One region of the Paenarthrobacter sp. YIM B13468 genome, then DNA from elsewhere that is predicted to be linked to it. Evidence: riboswitches for the same ligand, from Rfam matches in the RefSeq annotation. Region 1 holds a riboswitch; each other region holds the start of a gene.
The links. A riboswitch is a leader RNA that binds a small molecule or an ion and turns the genes downstream of it on or off. The one in region 1 is predicted to bind thiamine pyrophosphate.
Positions count from the first base shown of each region.

Region 2: it holds a riboswitch for thiamine pyrophosphate, as region 1 does, so the genes downstream of both, thiC (phosphomethylpyrimidine synthase ThiC) here and ACFX4T_RS00155 (FAD-dependent oxidoreductase) in region 1, are expected to answer to the same signal.
Region 3: it holds a riboswitch for thiamine pyrophosphate, as region 1 does, so the genes downstream of both, ACFX4T_RS07585 (bifunctional hydroxymethylpyrimidine kinase/phosphomethylpyrimidine kinase) here and ACFX4T_RS00155 (FAD-dependent oxidoreductase) in region 1, are expected to answer to the same signal.
Region 4: it holds a riboswitch for thiamine pyrophosphate, as region 1 does, so the genes downstream of both, ACFX4T_RS18820 (ECF transporter S component) here and ACFX4T_RS00155 (FAD-dependent oxidoreductase) in region 1, are expected to answer to the same signal.

Region 1 is NZ_JBHZPI010000001.1:26,080-30,286, reverse strand. Features, by position in the region: gene ACFX4T_RS00165 (thiazole synthase) at 1-479, opposite strand, end outside; gene thiS (sulfur carrier protein ThiS) at 483-719, opposite strand; gene ACFX4T_RS00155 (FAD-dependent oxidoreductase) at 716-1,984, opposite strand; TPP riboswitch at 1,977-2,094, opposite strand; gene thiE (thiamine phosphate synthase) at 2,122-2,805, shown strand; gene ACFX4T_RS00145 (ferritin-like fold-containing protein) at 2,849-3,517, opposite strand; gene ACFX4T_RS00140 (RNB domain-containing ribonuclease) at 3,559-4,207, shown strand, end outside.
Region 2 is NZ_JBHZPI010000001.1:399,232-403,438, forward strand. Features, by position in the region: gene ACFX4T_RS01790 (alpha/beta fold hydrolase) at 100-822, shown strand; gene thiC (phosphomethylpyrimidine synthase ThiC) at 805-2,652, opposite strand; TPP riboswitch at 2,648-2,755, opposite strand; gene ACFX4T_RS01800 (amidohydrolase family protein) at 2,840-3,922, shown strand; gene ACFX4T_RS01805 (VOC family protein) at 4,000-4,207, shown strand, end outside.
Region 3 is NZ_JBHZPI010000006.1:20,023-24,229, forward strand. Features, by position in the region: gene ACFX4T_RS07580 (Rne/Rng family ribonuclease) at 1-1,920, shown strand, start outside; TPP riboswitch at 2,082-2,180, shown strand; gene ACFX4T_RS07585 (bifunctional hydroxymethylpyrimidine kinase/phosphomethylpyrimidine kinase) at 2,172-3,713, shown strand; gene rplU (50S ribosomal protein L21) at 4,092-4,207, shown strand, end outside.
Region 4 is NZ_JBHZPI010000021.1:69,049-73,255, forward strand. Features, by position in the region: gene ACFX4T_RS18800 (monovalent cation/H+ antiporter complex subunit F) at 1-135, shown strand, start outside; gene mnhG (monovalent cation/H(+) antiporter subunit G) at 125-514, shown strand; gene ACFX4T_RS18810 (DUF4235 domain-containing protein) at 597-857, opposite strand; gene ACFX4T_RS18815 (NUDIX domain-containing protein) at 894-1,571, opposite strand; TPP riboswitch at 1,774-1,910, shown strand; gene ACFX4T_RS18820 (ECF transporter S component) at 1,989-2,609, shown strand; gene ACFX4T_RS18825 (ABC transporter ATP-binding protein) at 2,609-4,207, shown strand; gene ACFX4T_RS18830 (energy-coupling factor transporter transmembrane protein EcfT) at 4,204-4,207, shown strand, end outside.

The DNA.
Region 1 (4,207 bases):
GGCATGACTGCTGTGGCACCCAGGTTGTCCAGACGCAACGCAAGGACAGGATCGTCATTGGTGTAGGCGAAGACCTTGAAGCCACAGTTCACCAGCTGTTCCGTTGCCTCCACGAGTTCCACCGCGTCCGGAAGGAGCGTATGTTCATCGGCGATGACTTCCAGCTTCACCCAGTCCGTCTCCAGCGCCTCCCGGGCGAGTTCTGCGGTCATCACTGCGTCCTTGGCAGTAAAACAGCCAGCGGTGTTGGGCAGGACCCGGATGTTGTGATCCAGCAGGAGTTGAAACAGTGAACCTGTCTCGGCCGGTGAGTATCGCCGCATTGCCACAGTGGTCAGTTCCGTTCCTGACGCCAGGAGGGCTGCTCCCAGCCCATCCAGACTCGGCGCACCACCGGTACCCATGATCAGGCGGGAGCCGAATTCGACGCCGTCGATCACTAAAGCATCAGTGCGGATCTCAGTATTTGCTGCGGTCATTTTTCAGCCTCCCTGGACTGCGGTCACGAGTTCGAGTTCGTCTCCATCGGCGAGCGCAGTCGCTGCCCATTGGCTGCGCGGCACTACCTCGGAATTACGTGCGACGGCGACACCCAGCTTGCCGCCGTCGGCTGCCTGTCCCCGGTGGTCCAGGACGCGGCCTGTGATGGCGCTGACCAGCGTGCTGACTGATGCGTCGTCCGCCACGGCGTGGTCGGAGCCGTTGAGTTTGATGTTCATGGTGTGTCCTTGATTGCTGGTTGGAGGCGGTGATCCCGCGTTGCCGTGAATCGATCGGGCCCGAAAATGGACCATCGGGGGTCGGCTGAGCCGCTGATCAGCCCGCCTACGATTTTGGCGGCCACAGGCGTCAATAGGACGCCGTGGCGGAAGAACCCGGTTGCGATCACGAGACCGTCGATAGTGCCTTCGGGCCCAGTAACGCGTCCCAGTAATGGTGCGTTGTCAGGAGTCCCGGGCCGTGCGCGGGCTGTCGCTTCCAACAGTTCCAGTTCCGCCACTGCAGGCACCAACACCTGTGCATCCCGCAGCAGTTGATAGACGCCACCGGCGGACACTGCATTGGTGGATGCCGATAGTCCGTCCTCGCGCTGGGTGGCTCCAATCACCACCGTGCCATCATCCCGGGGCACGATGTAGACCGGCACCCCGCGGACCATGCCCCGGACGGTGGATGTGATCAGGGGCTGGAGGTGTTGGGGAACGCGCAGCCTGAGAATGTCGCCGTAAACGGGCCGCAGGGGCAGATTGAGGCCCTCGGGGAGATTGCCGATCCTTGCTGCATCCAGCCCGCAGGCCACTACAGTCTCCGAAGCCAAAACGACGACGCCGGAGTCCGTTTTGGTGCCGGGATGCAGTTCCACCCCGGAGACCCGGTCCCCATCCCAGAGCAACCGGGATGCTTGGAACGGCAGGGCGAAACCGTCTTCAGCCCCGGAAACCCACGTTGCATCACTTGGTCCGTGGGCCGACAATCCTTCCAGGAGGCATCGTGCAAGGCGCCGAGGATCCACCTGGTGATCGGCTGGTATGTCGAAGGCACAGGAGATCTGTGGGCTCAGCAGAGGCTCACGCTCACGCGCTTCCCGCAATGACACGGGCTCCACGTGCAGCCCCGCGGCCTGCTGCACGATGCGGAGGTCTGCCAGCGCGCGACGGTCCGCGGCGTCGGCACCAACGGCAATGGTCGACGTCGTGCGGTATCCGGTGGCTGATTCGCTGCCCTGGACGCTCCGGATGAAAGCGGGCCACAGTTGCGAGGATTCCAGCATGAGTTCCAGGAGGTCTTCCTCCTGGTAGTGGAGCTCACTCACCGGAGCCAGCATCCCGGCGGCAGCGAACGTCGCACCCGATGCAGGGGTGGGATCAATGAGGACCACGGAGCGGCCCTGGCGGCGGGCTTCGTGCGCGATGCCAAGGCCAATGATGCCGCCACCAATCACGGCCACATCTGCATGCAAGGGGTTTTGGCGGGATTCTGCCATATGTTTCCTTCCCTACGCCGGTATTAGCCGGATCAGGTCAAGCGGTCGGCGCTGAAGCCCTCTCAGCCGGACGGTCATATGACGCTGTCACGGCTCCCGCAGTACGTGCCCAGTTTAGAGGAACTACTCTGGTTTCCATGACCCAGCATGATGTCCACACCACTGCCCGTCTCTACTTGTGCACCGATGCCCGCAAACGGCAGGGCGATTTTGAAGACTTCGTCGACGCCGCGTTTGAGGGCGGCGTAGACATCATCCAGCTTCGCGACAAGACGCTCGAGGCCGCCGAAGAGCTTGAGGTCCTGGAGGTTCTGCACGACGTTGCCCAACGGCACGGTCGGCTGTGGGCCGTCAACGACCGCGCCGATGTTGCCAGTATTTCCGGGGCTCCGGTGTTCCATATCGGGCAAAAGGACATCCCCCTGCGCGCCGCACGTCACCTCCTCCACGACCGCACCGTGATCGGCCTCTCCACCCATACGCCGGAGCAGGTTGACGCCGCCATAACGGCGTCCCCTGGCAGGAGTGGGTTGGATTATTTCTGTGTTGGTCCGGTGTGGGCAACGCCCACAAAGCCTGGTCGTGACGCAGTTGGGCTGGACCTGGTCACATATGCCGCGGAAGCCGTAAAACGCGCAGACGAGGAAACGGTTGGTGGCGTGCTGCTCCCCTGGTTCGCAATCGGTGGCATCGACCTCAGCAACGTTGAAGAGGTGGTTGCCGCGGGAGCGAGCCGGATCGTCGTCGTACGGGCCATCACTGAAGCGGAGGACCCGACGGCGGCAGCCAAGGCGCTGCTGGGAGCCCTCGACGCCGGCTAGACAGTCGGCTCGGACTTGGGCGGCGGCTAGGGCGGGTCGAACCCTAAGCCGTCAGTCCAAGCCCCGACATCCGGCGCCCGTGCCGCTCGGCAAGCTCAGCCGTGAGTGCCCTGACTGCTGCCCGGGCATCCCCTCCGGCCTTCAGGAGCGGTCCCAGGTCGGGATGTTCCATGCCGACTCGTTGGGCTTGCGTAAGTGCCTCACCGACAAGACGGCGACCCCACAAAGCCAGTCGCGATGACAGGCGCGGGTCATCCGCCAGTGCGCGCCGCAGGAGGATACGGAGCACTTCCGTGGCTTGGTCGGCGGAGGCAACCTTCTGGACAAAGAGTTGCGTCCCGGCATCAAGGAATGAGGCGACCATGCGGTAGAAGTCCGAAGACACGGTGTCGATCACATACGCCTTCATGACGGATTCAAACCAGTCCGCTGGCCTCGTTCGCTCATGGAAGTGGTCAAACGAACGCTGGAACGGAAGCATGGCCTCTTCGGCGTCGAGTCCCATCTCCGAGAGCCGGCTGCTGATCATGGCGAAGTTTCCGTAGGCACCCACAGCGATCTTCGCCAGCACTGCCCTGTCATGGAGCGTGGGAGCGTACCGGGAGTCGAAAGACAGCCGGCCAAACGCCGAGAGCTCGCCGTATGCCATGGCTCCCAACAGCTCCGAGGAGAGGCGCTGGACACGAGCATTATCGTCCAAGGAAGTGCTCATGGTCCAAGACTATCCAGCGATTTCGGGCTAACCTGATTTTCGTGTCACATCATCGGATTTCGCCCAACGTCGACGACTCGTCGGACCAGCTCGCGGAGGCATTTGCAGCCCTCCGGACCGAACTGGAGCTCCCGGGCGAGTATCCGGCCGAAGCCGTGGCGGAAGCCCGGAAAGCAGTAGAAAACCACACGCTGCCGGACCGTGACCTCAGGGACATTCCGTTTGTGACCATCGATCCAGCCACGTCCACCGACCTGGACCAAGCGGTATTCATTGAACGTGCCGGTGACGGTTACAAAGTCCTCTACGCAATCGCGGACGTGCCATCCTTTGTGGCTCCCGGCGGGGCGCTCGATGCCGAAACCCGGCAACGGGGACAAACGTTTTACGCTCCTGACGGGAGGATCCCTCTGCACCCGGAGGTTATCAGCGAAAACGCAGGAAGCCTGCTGGCTGGCCAAGACTGCAGCGCTTTCGTGTGGGCCTTCGAACTGGACCACAACGCGGAGGTATCCACCACGTCCGTGGCCCGTGGCACTGTCCGTAGTCGCGCCAAGCTCAGTTACAAAGGTGCTCAGGAACTGATCGATGCCGGCACAGCCCCAGCGGTCCTTGAGCTCCTTAAGGAGGTTGGCCTGAAGCGCGTTGAACTGGAACGACTCCGCGGTGGCGCCAACCTGAACATGCCGG
Region 2 (4,207 bases), 370 kb from region 1:
CCTCCGACTCACTGTGACAGTTGGCGCCGTTGTGAATTCCCATAACGGCGCCAACTGCTTTTTGGCGGGGATGTCAGGGCTCTGGACTAGGGTGAATCCATGCACAAGCAGCGCGTAGTCTTCGTCCACGGACTGGGGAGTTTTGGCGCCTCGGCATGGCCCAAGCAGCACGGCATGGCCCTGTCATATGACGCACTGTTCCTCCGCCGGCACGGCTTTGATCCCGTGGCTGAACCCATGGAATCCGACGTAGCTGCGGATGTCGGCATCGTGGTTGCTTCGCTGGTGGATTCTGGTGGCGGCCATGTGGTGGCGCATGAGCAAGGTGCAATCTCCGCCATGCTCGCAGCAGTTGAACGCCCGGACCTGGTGCATTCACTGACACTGGTTGAACCGGCTTGTTTATCCCTGACAGCCGAGCTGCCTGCCACGACATTCCATCGTTCGCTCATGGAACCGCTGTTTGACGTGCGGAACCAGCTTAAGGACGCCGACTACGAACGCGAATACTTCAGGCGTGCTTTTTCGGCCGAAGCCAGCGGGCTGGACACGCCCGAAGCGCGCCGTTCCGCACGCCGCCTCCGGCTGCAGGCACCTCCTTGGGAGGCATCCCTGCACATCGTTCCTGGCGTACCTACCCTTGTCCTTACGGGCGGGTGGGAACCACTGTACGAAGAAATCGCAGGGTACCTGGAGGACACCGGTGCCCTCCGCCGCGTAGCAGCTGGAGGGCACCGGCCCCAGGATTCAGTGGATGGAGACCGGATTATTCGCTCTTTTGTTGCCGATGTTGTCCGGACGAGGTCAGTTAAGGTTTCCTGAAGTCTCCGCCGTCCGGGTAGTGGGAAGCTGCAGCTCAGGCAGGTACACCTTGCCACCCGACGCCAGGAATTCTTCGCTCTTTTCCCGCATGCCGTCGTATATACCGGCAATGGCGGCCTGCGCGTCGGCCGAACCGAACTCGTCCCTGATGTCCTGGCTGATGCGCATCGAGCAGAATTTTGGTCCGCACATCGAGCAGAAGTGCGCGGTCTTGGCAGGTTCGGCGGGAAGTGTTTCGTCGTGGAAGGCTTCTGCGGTAACCGGGTCCAGGGACAGTGCGAACTGGTCGCGCCAACGGAACTCGAACCTGGCCTTGGACAAAGCGTCGTCGCGTTCGTTTGCGCCCGGGTGTCCCTTGGCGAGGTCCGCTGCGTGCGCTGCGATCTTGTACGTGATCACACCGGTCTTCACATCGTCCTTGTTTGGCAGTCCAAGGTGTTCTTTGGGCGTCACGTAGCAGAGCATGGCCGTGCCATAGCGCGCAATTTCCGTTGCACCGATTGCCGATGTGATGTGGTCGTAGCCAGGAGCAACGTCCGTGACCAGCGGTCCCAAGGTGTAGAAGGGGGCACCTTTACAGAGTTCCTGTTGGCGTTCCACGTTCTCGCGGACCAAGTGGAAGGGAATATGCCCGGGTCCTTCAACCATCACCTGCACATCAAATTCCCAAGCGCGCTGGGTCAGCTCGGCAAGCGTATCGAGCTCAGCGAACTGCGCGGCGTCGTTGGCATCGGCTGTGGCGCCGGGACGCAGGCCGTCGCCCAACGAGAAGGCGACGTCGTACTTGGCAAAGATTTCGCAGAGCTCATCAAAATGCGTGTAGAGGAAGTTCTCCTCGTGGTGCGCCAGGCACCACCCCGCCATGATCGAGCCGCCGCGGGAGACGATTCCTGTCACACGGTTTGCCGTCAAGGGCACGTACCGCAGGAGCACTCCGGCGTGGATTGTCATGTAGTCAACGCCCTGTTCGCATTGCTCGATGACGGTATCCCGGAAAATTTCCCACGTGAGCTTGTTGGCTTCGCCGTTGACCTTCTCCAGGGCCTGGTAGATGGGTACAGTGCCGATCGGAACGGGGGAGTTGCGGATGATCCACTCGCGGGTTGTGTGGATGTCGTCGCCAGTGGACAAGTCCATGACGGTGTCGGCACCCCACTGGGTTGCCCATTGCAGCTTGTCAACTTCCTCGGCGATGGAACTGGTGACGGCCGAGTTTCCGATGTTGGCGTTGATTTTGACCAAGAAGGCCTTGCCAATGATCATGGGCTCGGATTCCGGGTGGTTGATGTTGTTGGGAATGATGGCGCGCCCGGCAGCCACTTCGCTGCGTACCAGTTCGACGTCACAATTCTCACGCAGTGCGACAAACTGCATTTCCGGCGTGATGATGCCTTGCTTTGCATAGTGCATCTGGGTGACCGTCTTACCTTCGACGGCGCGGCGGGGCACCGGTTGCGCCCCCTTCCACTCCTGGGATGCTGCACCGCGGCGTACCGCTGATTTGCCGTCGTCGAGCAGGTTCCTCTCCCGCCCGGAATATGCCTCGGTATCTCCCCGGGCTTCGATCCATCCGGTGCGGAACGGTTCCAGGCCCACCACGGGGTCGCTGCCCGGTCCGGCAGTTCGGTATACCTGCAGTGGTTCGTTGGCCTCACCGTTGGGGGAGGGCTCCAACGCAATCTCCGTAACGGGGACCCGGATACCATTTGCCGGGTCTTCCAACCAGGCCAACGAATGGGACTTCAGCGACTGCGTGACGGTTTCCGCCGCTTTTTCGCTGGTGTTGGTCTGGTTTTCGGCAGAGCTGTGCTGTGTTTTGGTGGTGCTCAAAGGATTACTCACTTCCTTCGCCGGCATTACCCGGACAGGTTCAACGGTCGCAGACTGCTTCAGTCCGATCTCAGCCCCTGCAGGGGCCCCCGTGTGGTCGTAGACGAAGCTACCACAGCTCCGATCGGCGTCCCAGTCACACCCGGTCGTGAGGATTGGCCCATGCCTGGCAGATTAGGCTTTTGCCATGGCCAACATCATCGAATTCACCGGTCCTGTGCTTGTCGCAGGAGACGAGCAACGACACGGACTGTGGTCCGTTGATGGCAAACTGACGTTCGACCGTCCCGTTGCCGCGCCCGATTCCACACTGGAGGGGTGGGTCCTTCCTGGTTTTGTAGACGCCCATTGCCATATTGGACTTGGCGTCGGCGGGGCGGTTGATGAGCAAACAACTCTTGCCCAGGCACAGGCGGACCTAAAAGCCGGCACATTGTTGATCCGTGACGCCGGCTCGCCAAGCGATACACGTTGGGTTCAGCGGCGGGAGGACCTCCCACGGCTGCTTCGTGCCGGACGCCACATCGCCCGGAGCCGGCGTTACCTGCGTGGCTTGGGCCACGAAGTGGAGCCGGGCGAGCTGGTGGAGACAGTCCGTAAGGAAGCCCGGGACGGGGACGGTTGGGTGAAACTAGTGGGCGACTGGATCGATCGCGGTGCCGGTGACCTCTCCGCCTCGTTTCCCGCGAACGTCGTAAGGGATGCCATCGCCGCCGCCCACGACGAAGGGGCCAGGGTGACGGCCCACTGCTTCGCTGAAGACACCATTGATGACATGCTCGACGCCGGGATTGACTGCATTGAGCATGCAACCGGCCTTTTGCCCCGGCATATTCCCCGCCTGGTGGAGCAGTCTGTCCCGATTGTTCCTACGTTGGTAAACATCGCGACTTTTCCGGATATCGCCGCCCAGGCCGCACCTAAGTTTCCGGTCTATGCCGAGCACATGACCCGGCTTTGGGAGCGGCGCCGAGAACGGGTGCTGGAGGCCTACCAAGCCGGTGTTTCCATCTATGCGGGAACTGACGCAGGGAGCGTGATCAAGCACGGCAGGATCGCTGACGAAATGAAGGAACTGCACGACGCCGGCCTGCCGCCCACTGCCGTTCTGGGCGCCGCCACATGGGGCGCACGGAAGTGGCTCGGAGCCGAGGGCATCAGCGAAGGGGCAAGTGCCGACGTCGTGCTGTGCCGGGATGATCCCAGGAAGAACCTCGCAACTGTGGCAAGCCTGAAGCATGTAGTCCTGCGCGGAAAACTGGTCTACTAGGAATAAATTGAAGCTTCAAGTAATTTAGATAAGTAGAACGTGCCGAAGGGCGGCCATCTATGAACCGGGAGCTTCACATGACGACGATATCCAACCAGGATCTCCTTCCTGCCGAACTCACCATGGGCACCGTCATGCTCAAGGTCGGCGATATGAGGGTAATGAGTGACTACTATCAGCGTGCCTTGGGCTTGGAGATCGTGGCCGAGCAGGATGGCGGGCTGTACCTCGGGCGCTTGGGCAAGCCTGTAGTCCACCTCGCTCCCGCTGCCGGCCTGCAGATTC
Region 3 (4,207 bases), on a different contig from region 1:
GTGAACTGGGATGCAGTAAACCTTGAGGGCCAACCGCGCCGGATCGAGAATGCGCTGAAGTCCGGCGATTCCGTCCTGGTGCAGGTTACCAAGGACCCCGTTGGCCATAAGGGCGCCCGCCTCACCAGCCAGATTTCCCTTCCGGGCCGCTACCTTGTGTACGTGCCGGGCGGTTCCATGACCGGTATCTCGCGCAAACTGCCCGACGTCGAACGCAACCGCCTCAAGCGCATCCTCAAGGACCGCTTGCCGGAGAACGCCGGCGTCATTGTGCGCACGGCCGCAGAGGGTGCTTCCGAGGAAGAACTGACGCACGACATCAACCGTTTGCGCGCGCAGTGGGAAGGCATTGAAGGGCAGGCGTCCTCCACCAAGGTGCTGGCCCCGGAATTGCTCTACGGCGAGCCTGACCTGACCATCAAGGTGGTCCGGGATGTCTTCAATGAAGACTTCTCCAAGCTGATCGTTTCCGGCGACGACGCGTGGGACACCATTGAGGCTTACGTCACCTACGTTGCTCCCGACTTGGTGGGCCGCCTTGAGAAGTGGACCAAGGACCAGGACATCTTTGCTGCCTGGCGGATCGACGAGCAGATCCACAAGGCACTGGAGCGCAAGGTTTTCCTGCCGTCTGGTGGTTCCCTTGTCATCGACCGCACCGAAGCCATGACCGTGGTGGACGTCAACACAGGTAAGTTCACCGGCAGCGGTGGAAACCTGGAAGAAACCGTCACCAAGAACAACCTTGAAGCGGCCGAGGAAGTAGTTCGCCAGCTGCGCCTGCGCGATATCGGTGGCATCATCGTCATCGACTTCATCGATATGGTCCTCGAATCGAACCGTGACCTGGTGCTCCGCCGATTGGTGGAATGCCTGGGCCGTGACCGCACCAAGCACCAAGTGGCCGAAGTGACGTCGCTGGGCCTGGTGCAGATGACGCGCAAGCGCATGGGCACAGGCCTGCTTGAGGTGTTTGGTGAGCAGTGCGAGCACTGTGCCGGGCGTGGTGTCGTCACCCATGACGAGCCCGTGGAACACCGACGCGCCAACGTTGTTGCTGCCGAGCACCACCGTCCGCACGCAGAACCCCAACAGCCTGCCGCGCGCACTGATCGTAAGCGTCGCCGTGGGAAAGGTGGGGGAGCGGCAATGGCCGAAGTGCCCCCTACGCTCCACAGCACGCCTGCCGCCCCCGCGGCTCCGGCGCCCACGGAGTCCGTGGACCCGGTCCGCCAGGCCAAGGCTGAGGCCACCAGGGCAGCTCTTGCCACCATCGCCGCTGCGGCGCATGCCGCGCACTTGCACGATGATGAGGTTCACCGTGCGGAGGAGCAAGCCCGCGCAGCAGGCCAGCAGGCTCACACGGATGAATCCGCCCCTGAAGCTACACCCGGCGATGCCGGGGTACCGGCTGCACGTGATGCCGCCAGTCATGACGCTGCGGTTCGGGAAGCACGCTCCACCCCAGTTCTGCGTTTCGGTGGCGAAGAAGTGGCTCTTCCGTTTGTGGAACACCACGAGGAACCACCTGCCGGTAAGCCGGCCATGAGCCTGGACCTGTTGGCAGAGGCATTTTCGCACCTCGGTGCTGCACCGGCTGCGGAGGAAGAAGCGACGGCTGCGGTTTCCGAACCTGCGACTGCTTCCGCGGTTTCCCCGGCCAGTTCTCCTGCTGTCACTGAGGATGAGCACGATCATTCATCGCGTTCCCGTGGCCGTCGCGGCCGAAGGAACCGCAGTGCCAGCAGGGCGCAGGGTGCCGCCAACGAAACCAGTGTGGAACATCACGACGTAACTGCTGCCGCCGCAGGTGGATCGGCCCATGAGGCCAAGGCGCCAGCAGCAGAAGAGCCTGCCAAAAAGAAGGTAGCTGACGAGCCCATCATCCTTGGGGTGGGAGTGCCTGCTTCCGAGTTGTAAGCACGGCACACACCACTAAGCAGTGACATGGTCGTAGGGCAATAAGAGTCCCGCAGCATCCGTTTACGGCGGATGCTGCGGGACTTTTTTGTTGCTGCCAGTCACATCCATTCCCGGAGGCCGTCCGGTTCCCGGGCCGGCGGGCTTACGGGCTACGCTAGGAAACTGACACGGGGTGCCGGGCACTGGGCCTGGCTGAGATCCAGACCCGTTGAACCTGTCCGGTTAGCACCGGCGAAGGGATGTCCACCATGGCTTCATCGTCGAATTCCGCCGTCTACCCCGTTGGTATCGGAGCAGTTCCGGCCCGGCCACATCCGCGTGTGCTCAGCATTGCAGGCTCGGATCCTTCTGGCGGCGCCGGAATCCAGGCAGACCTGAAGAGCATCGCAGCGCACGGTGGCTATGGCATGGCTGCCATTACGGCTTTGACGGCCCAGAACACCCTGGGCGTCAGCGCTGTTCATGTTCCGCCCGTGGAGTTCCTCCGTCAGCAACTGGACGCGATCAGTAGCGATATTGACATTGATGCGGTCAAGATCGGGATGTTGGGTGACGCGGCCGTCATCGACGAAGTCCGCAGTTGGCTCGAAGAGGTGCGTCCCGCCGTCGTGGTCCTTGACCCGGTGATGGTAGCCACCAGCGGCGACCGTCTTCTGCATGAGACCGCCGAAGCATCTCTGCGCAGCCTCTTGCCGTTGGCGGATCTCATCACCCCAAACCTTCCCGAACTGGCGATGTTGTTAGGTGAGCCAGAAGCCCCGGACTGGGCGACGGCGCTTGACCAAGGCAAGCGACTGGCTGCTGAGTGCGGAACGACCGTTTTGTTGAAGGGTGGCCACTTGGCAGGAAACGACTGTCCGGATGCGCTGGTCAACACGAGCGGTTTGCTGCGCCAGGACGTCATCGAGGTGCCGGGGACCCGAGTGGATACCAGGAACAGCCACGGAACAGGGTGCTCGCTTTCCTCGGCATTGGCCACGGTCCAAGCCCGCACGGACGATTGGGAGGCATCGCTCCGCGAGGTCAAGCCGTGGCTGCTGCAGGCCCTCGCGACGGCCGACGGCCTCAAGGTAGGCAAGGGTAGCGGGCCGGTCCACCACTTCCATCACCTGGAGCCAGCGCTGAATCCTGCCGGGAAATCCGGCGACTTTGCCGCGCGGCTGTGGGCCGAAGCTGTACCTGAATTGGAGGCAATATACGGCCTCGCTTTCATTCAGGGCCTGCAGTCGGGGCGCCTGCCGGAGCCCCAGTTCAATTACTACCTCGCCCAGGACGCCATCTACCTGAACGGCTATTCCCGGGTTTTGGCGCGTGCGGGTGCGCTTGCCCCCACGGAAGAAGAACAGCTCTTCTGGGCAAAATCATCGCAACTCTGCCTTGAGGTGGAGTCCGAACTCCACCGGGACTGGCTGAGCACGCGTCCGGCTTCAACAGAAACCGGACCCGTGACAAGGTCGTACGTGGACCACCTGCTGGCGACATCGGCTTCGGGCAGTTACGCCGTTTTGCTGGCGGCAATCCTGCCTTGCTACTGGCTGTACGCGGAGGTAGGGCAGCAACTTCACGCGGCGTATGTCCAAGCAGGCGCTCGCAGCGACCACCCTTGTGCCGCATGGCTGAAGACATACGCGGACGAGGAGTTTGCTGCCGCAACCCGGAAGGCGATCGACTTTACCGATGCTGCGGCAGCTGGCGCCTCTGCGCAGGAACGCAAGGCCATGGTTGAGGCCTTCGCCCAGTCCTGCCGCTACGAAACGGCCTTCTTCGATGCCCCCAGGCTCTTCGCCTAAGCAGGGTTTCCGAGGTTGCCGAGTGGAACAAATCCACAAAGCTCCAGCGCGTCGCGGGCCAAACCGCAGTATCACCGTGCAAATCCTGTAGGCTGTATGGGCACGGTGCCGGGAGAGTCCGTTACAACTGGTGGCGCAAGTCACTCGATAGCCTCCGGACCCGGCCTCATTTGCAGCTGAAGGTCAAACTAGCGTAATCTTGATCTTCGGTGCTTACGCCAACACTTGGGTTATGCCCCTTGGAATTGTTCATGGGATGACTCGCGGGCTTCGATCTGAAGTCCACGGCGTTGAGGCACAGCGCGAACCAAGCCTGATTCCGGTTCAAGGTTCCGCACGCAAATTTAGTAAGAAACGTCGAGAGAAGTGAGTACCCAAGTGGTGTACGCGATTGTCCGCGCAGGCGGCCGCCAAGAAAAAGTTTCCGTTGGAGACTACGTAACGCTGAACCGCGTCCCCGGTGGAGCCGGCAGCACGCTTGAGCTGCCCGCCTT
Region 4 (4,207 bases), on a different contig from region 1:
GCGATCGATATGGCGATGAACCGGCACCTGAACAACCTGGTGTTGCTCGTGGCGCTCGCGGTGATCGGCTTCGTAGGCTCCGTAACTTTTGCCCGATTTGTAGCAGATCGGAGGGATCAGGGCAATGACTCCTGAAGCCACCGGTGTGGATGCCGTGATCGACGTAGTGACGGCAGTGTTTCTTGTGGTGGGTGCCCTCATGTCGCTCGGGGCCGCAATTGGCCTCCTGCGGTTCCCCGATCTCATGAGCCGCATGCACGCGGCAACCAAACCGCAGGTCCTGGGTCTTTTCCTCATGCTCGCGGCCATGGGCCTGCAAATGCGTACATGGTGGGTCTGGCCGGTTCTCGTGGTGGCCTGGATTTTCCAGCTACTCACTGCACCGGTCTCCGCACACATGGTGGGCCGCTCTGCTTACCGAACCAAGCATGGGCACCGCGAACTGCTCACCAAGGATGAGCTTGAAGCGGTTGTCCAAAGGGCGGCCGGCGACGGTTCCACCCCGGACGCTTAGAACAACGCGGGGTCACTTACGCACCCTCCCGACGGCGGTGAGGGAGCCTAAGTGACCCCGCGTTGGAATGCCTATGCGCGGCCTAGACGATATCTTGCGTCTTGGCGAAGCGGGCGATGGCACGCTGGGTGCCACGGCTCGCGAAAACCTGGATGAGCGTGCTGACGAAGGCCGAAATCAGCGCGAACGACAAGGCAGAGCGGAGGCTCGTTTCCATATCGTCGTGGCCTGTGGGCGGCTTGTTACCCGTGGCCTTTTCCCAGCCCTTGTTGACCAACTTGGTGCCGACGAATCCGGCTGCAAGGCTTACTCCTGCACCCAGCAGCTTGAAAAAGAGGTTCATGCCCCCAGCCTAGCCTCACATCCCGGTGGGGTGGGACTAGCGACGGTTTTCCCGTTCTTTGAGGAAAGCTGCCATGGAACCGCGTGGTGCAAGGACAGGGACAACATCGTGTTCGGCTTCCCAGACGGCATCTACGGTTCCGAGACCGGCAATTTCCTTGAGCAGGTAATACGTGGGTGGCATCAGCTGCAATTGACCGGCTGCCTCGGCCGCCAGGATCCCATCCACCGGCATCCAGAGTGATTGCCACGCTTCCGTGGTTTGGTGCTGGGGTGCTGCTTCCGGAGCAGGCTTGGCTACATAGAAGTACGTGTCGAAGCGCTTGGGCATGTCCGTCGGCGTGACCCAGTTGGCCCAGGGACGAAGGTCTGAGGCATTAAGGCGAAGCCCGGCCTCCTCCCAAACCTCGCGCAGGGCTGCGGTGAGAACCATGCCTGACTTTGCCGGGGCTTGTTCGGGATCGACGGCGATCGAGCTGAGGTTCCAGTCTGCGGCATGCCGTTCCAGCAGCTCAGCCGGATATTCCCATCCATCCTGGTCGGCGGCATCAACCCGGCCTCCCGGAAAGACCACCATGCCGGCGGCGAAGTCCATGGTGCCAACCCTGTGCTGGACGAAGGCTTCGAGGCCGCCCGGAGTGTCGCGGAGCAGGATAACGCTCGCAGCCAGCCGCGGCTCGGGAACCGGGTTGTCCGTAATGGGATGGTTCGTCATGAAATGCCCCTTTGCCGCGTCGATTCTGCTGGATCATTGTCTCAGGTCTGGTTGCGGGGCCTGGTGTGCGTGCCAAGTCGTGAGATTGGGGCGCAGAGCGGGCCCCGCAACGCAAGGAAAGGCCAGCCAACCGCTTTGTGACCAACCCCAGCGCGCACGAACACCTACAGGTGTAAACTGAACCACGCCCATAAGGGCAGATTAATAACGACAGGGGAGCGCCGCCGTCGGACCTTGCAGAGATGCAGGAGACGCGAGGGCGCTGAGAGTGCGGACAGCCGCAGACCCTCGAACCTGATCCGGTTAGTACCGGCGCAAGGGAGTCGAGCTTCTCAGAGTGTCCGGATCCGGGCGGCCAAGGCTGGCCGGGGGTTTCCGGGGAGCACTTTCCCCTCCTGTACCTCAGGAGGCAGAAAAATGACCACGGCAAGCGTGAAGAAAACCAGTTATAACTGGCGTGTTGTAGACATCGTGGTGGCAGCTTTGATTGCCATCGCCGGCGGCGTGATCTTCTGGGCCTGGTCCCAGGGCGCCGCAATCGTATCCATCCCCATGAACGCCACGTATCCTCCGCTCACCGGTTTGATCGCCGGTGGCTGGATGATCCCGGCCGTCCTGGGCATGCTCATCATCCGCAAGCCGGGCGCTGCCCTGTTCTGCGAAGCCGTCGCCGCAACCGGCGAACTCATCATGGGTTCCCAGTACGGCACCACCGTCCTCATCTCCGGCATCCTCCAGGGACTGGGTGCGGAACTCGTCTTCGCTGCGTTCCGGTACAGGAAGTTCGACCTGTCCGCTGCACTCCTCGCGGGTGCGGGCTCGGGCCTCTTCTGCGGTCTCAACGATTCCTTCCTGCCTTGGGGCTGGAACATCGCCTACGAAGCAATCGACAAGCTGGCCTACATCGCCTTCACCACGCTCTCCGGTGCGATCATCGCCGGCGCGCTGTCCTGGGTTGCCACCCGCGGGCTGGCCAAGACCGGCGTCCTGAGCTCCTTCGCGTCGCGCAAGGCTGCTTCGGAGCCCGTCTTCAACTAATGCCTGCCACGCAAAGCAGCAACCACGTGCGGCCTGCCGCCATCCACGCCCAAGGGTGGGGATGGCGGCATGCCGGGCGGTCCACACCTGCCATCCAGGACCTCGACCTCCGGATCGAGCCCGGCGAGCGTGTGCTGTTGCTGGGTCCATCGGGCGCAGGGAAATCGACACTTCTCCATGCCCTCGCCGGTGTGCTGGGTGATGAGGAAGAGGATTCCGACGAGACCGGCTCGCTGTTGATCGACGGCGTCGCTCCCCGCGAACAGCGCGGCCGCGCAGGTCTGATGCAGCAGGATCCGGAAACCCAGGTAGTGCTCTCCCGTGTGGGTGACGACGTCGCGTTTGGCGCCGAAAACCTTGCCGTTCCCCGGGATGAAATTTGGGCCCGCGTCCATGAAGCGCTCGACGACGTTGGGTTGCGCACCGCTGCAGGCGGCGGTCTGGCGCTGGATCACCCGACGGCGGCACTCTCCGGCGGGCAGAAGCAGCGCCTTGCGTTGGCCGGCATCCTGGCGATGCGGCCCGGGCTGATCCTGCTCGACGAACCTACGGCCAACCTGGATCCAGTGGGTGTGCTTGAGGTCCGGGACGCCGTGGAGCGATGCCTGGACAAGACCGGTGCCACTTTGGTTGTCGTGGAACACCGTGTGTCCGTGTGGAAGGACCTGGTGGACAGGATCGTGGTCCTCCAGCCCCCTTCGGCTGGGGGCGGCGTGCTCCTGGACGGCCCCCCAGATCAGGTGCTCACAGAGGCACGGACCATGTTGATGGCAGCGGGAGTGTGGGTGCCGGGGTACGTTCCGGCTACTCGCGCCCGCAGGACCGCAACTCAGGAAACGGGCGGCCATGAATCCACCGCCCAGTTCCTCCTCGTGGCGCAGGACCTGGCTGTTTCCCGTGAGAAGCCTCGCCGTCGCCGGTTCAAAACCATCCCACCCGTTCCCGTGCAATCGGGTATCAGTGCACAAGTACGGGCTGGCCAGGCACTTACCATCACAGGTCCGAACGGTGCAGGGAAGTCCACCTTTGCACTCACATTGGCCGGACTTCTGGCGCCAGTGGACGGCAAGGTGAGTGCCGCCGTCGAGCTTTCCGAGGGCGCTGGAATCGACCCGTTCAAGTGGAAGGCGGATCAGCTGATTTCGCGCATTGGCACCGTGTTCCAGGAACCGGAGCACCAGTTCGTAACGGGCAAGGTCCTGGACGAGCTGATGTTCGGACCCAAGCATCTGGGGCACGGTGAAGAACGCGTGGATGAATTGGTGGAGCGTTTGCGGCTCACGCATTTGGTGGACGCGAACCCTTACACCTTGTCCGGTGGGGAGAAGCGCCGGTTGTCAGTGGCCACGGTCCTCGCGGCCCATCCTAAGGTGCTGGTGCTGGACGAGCCCACGTTCGGCCAGGACGCCAACACCTGGGCAGAGTTGGCATCGTTCCTGTCCGAACTGCTCGACGCCGGAACGGCCGTTGTGTCCGTGACGCATGACGAAGAATTCAGTGCGGTCCTTGGCGGCACGGAGCTCCGGCTGGATCCGGCGACGCCGCGCGTGCCTGACTCACAGAGCGAGTCAGCCCGCCAGGAAGCCGGTGCCGCATGA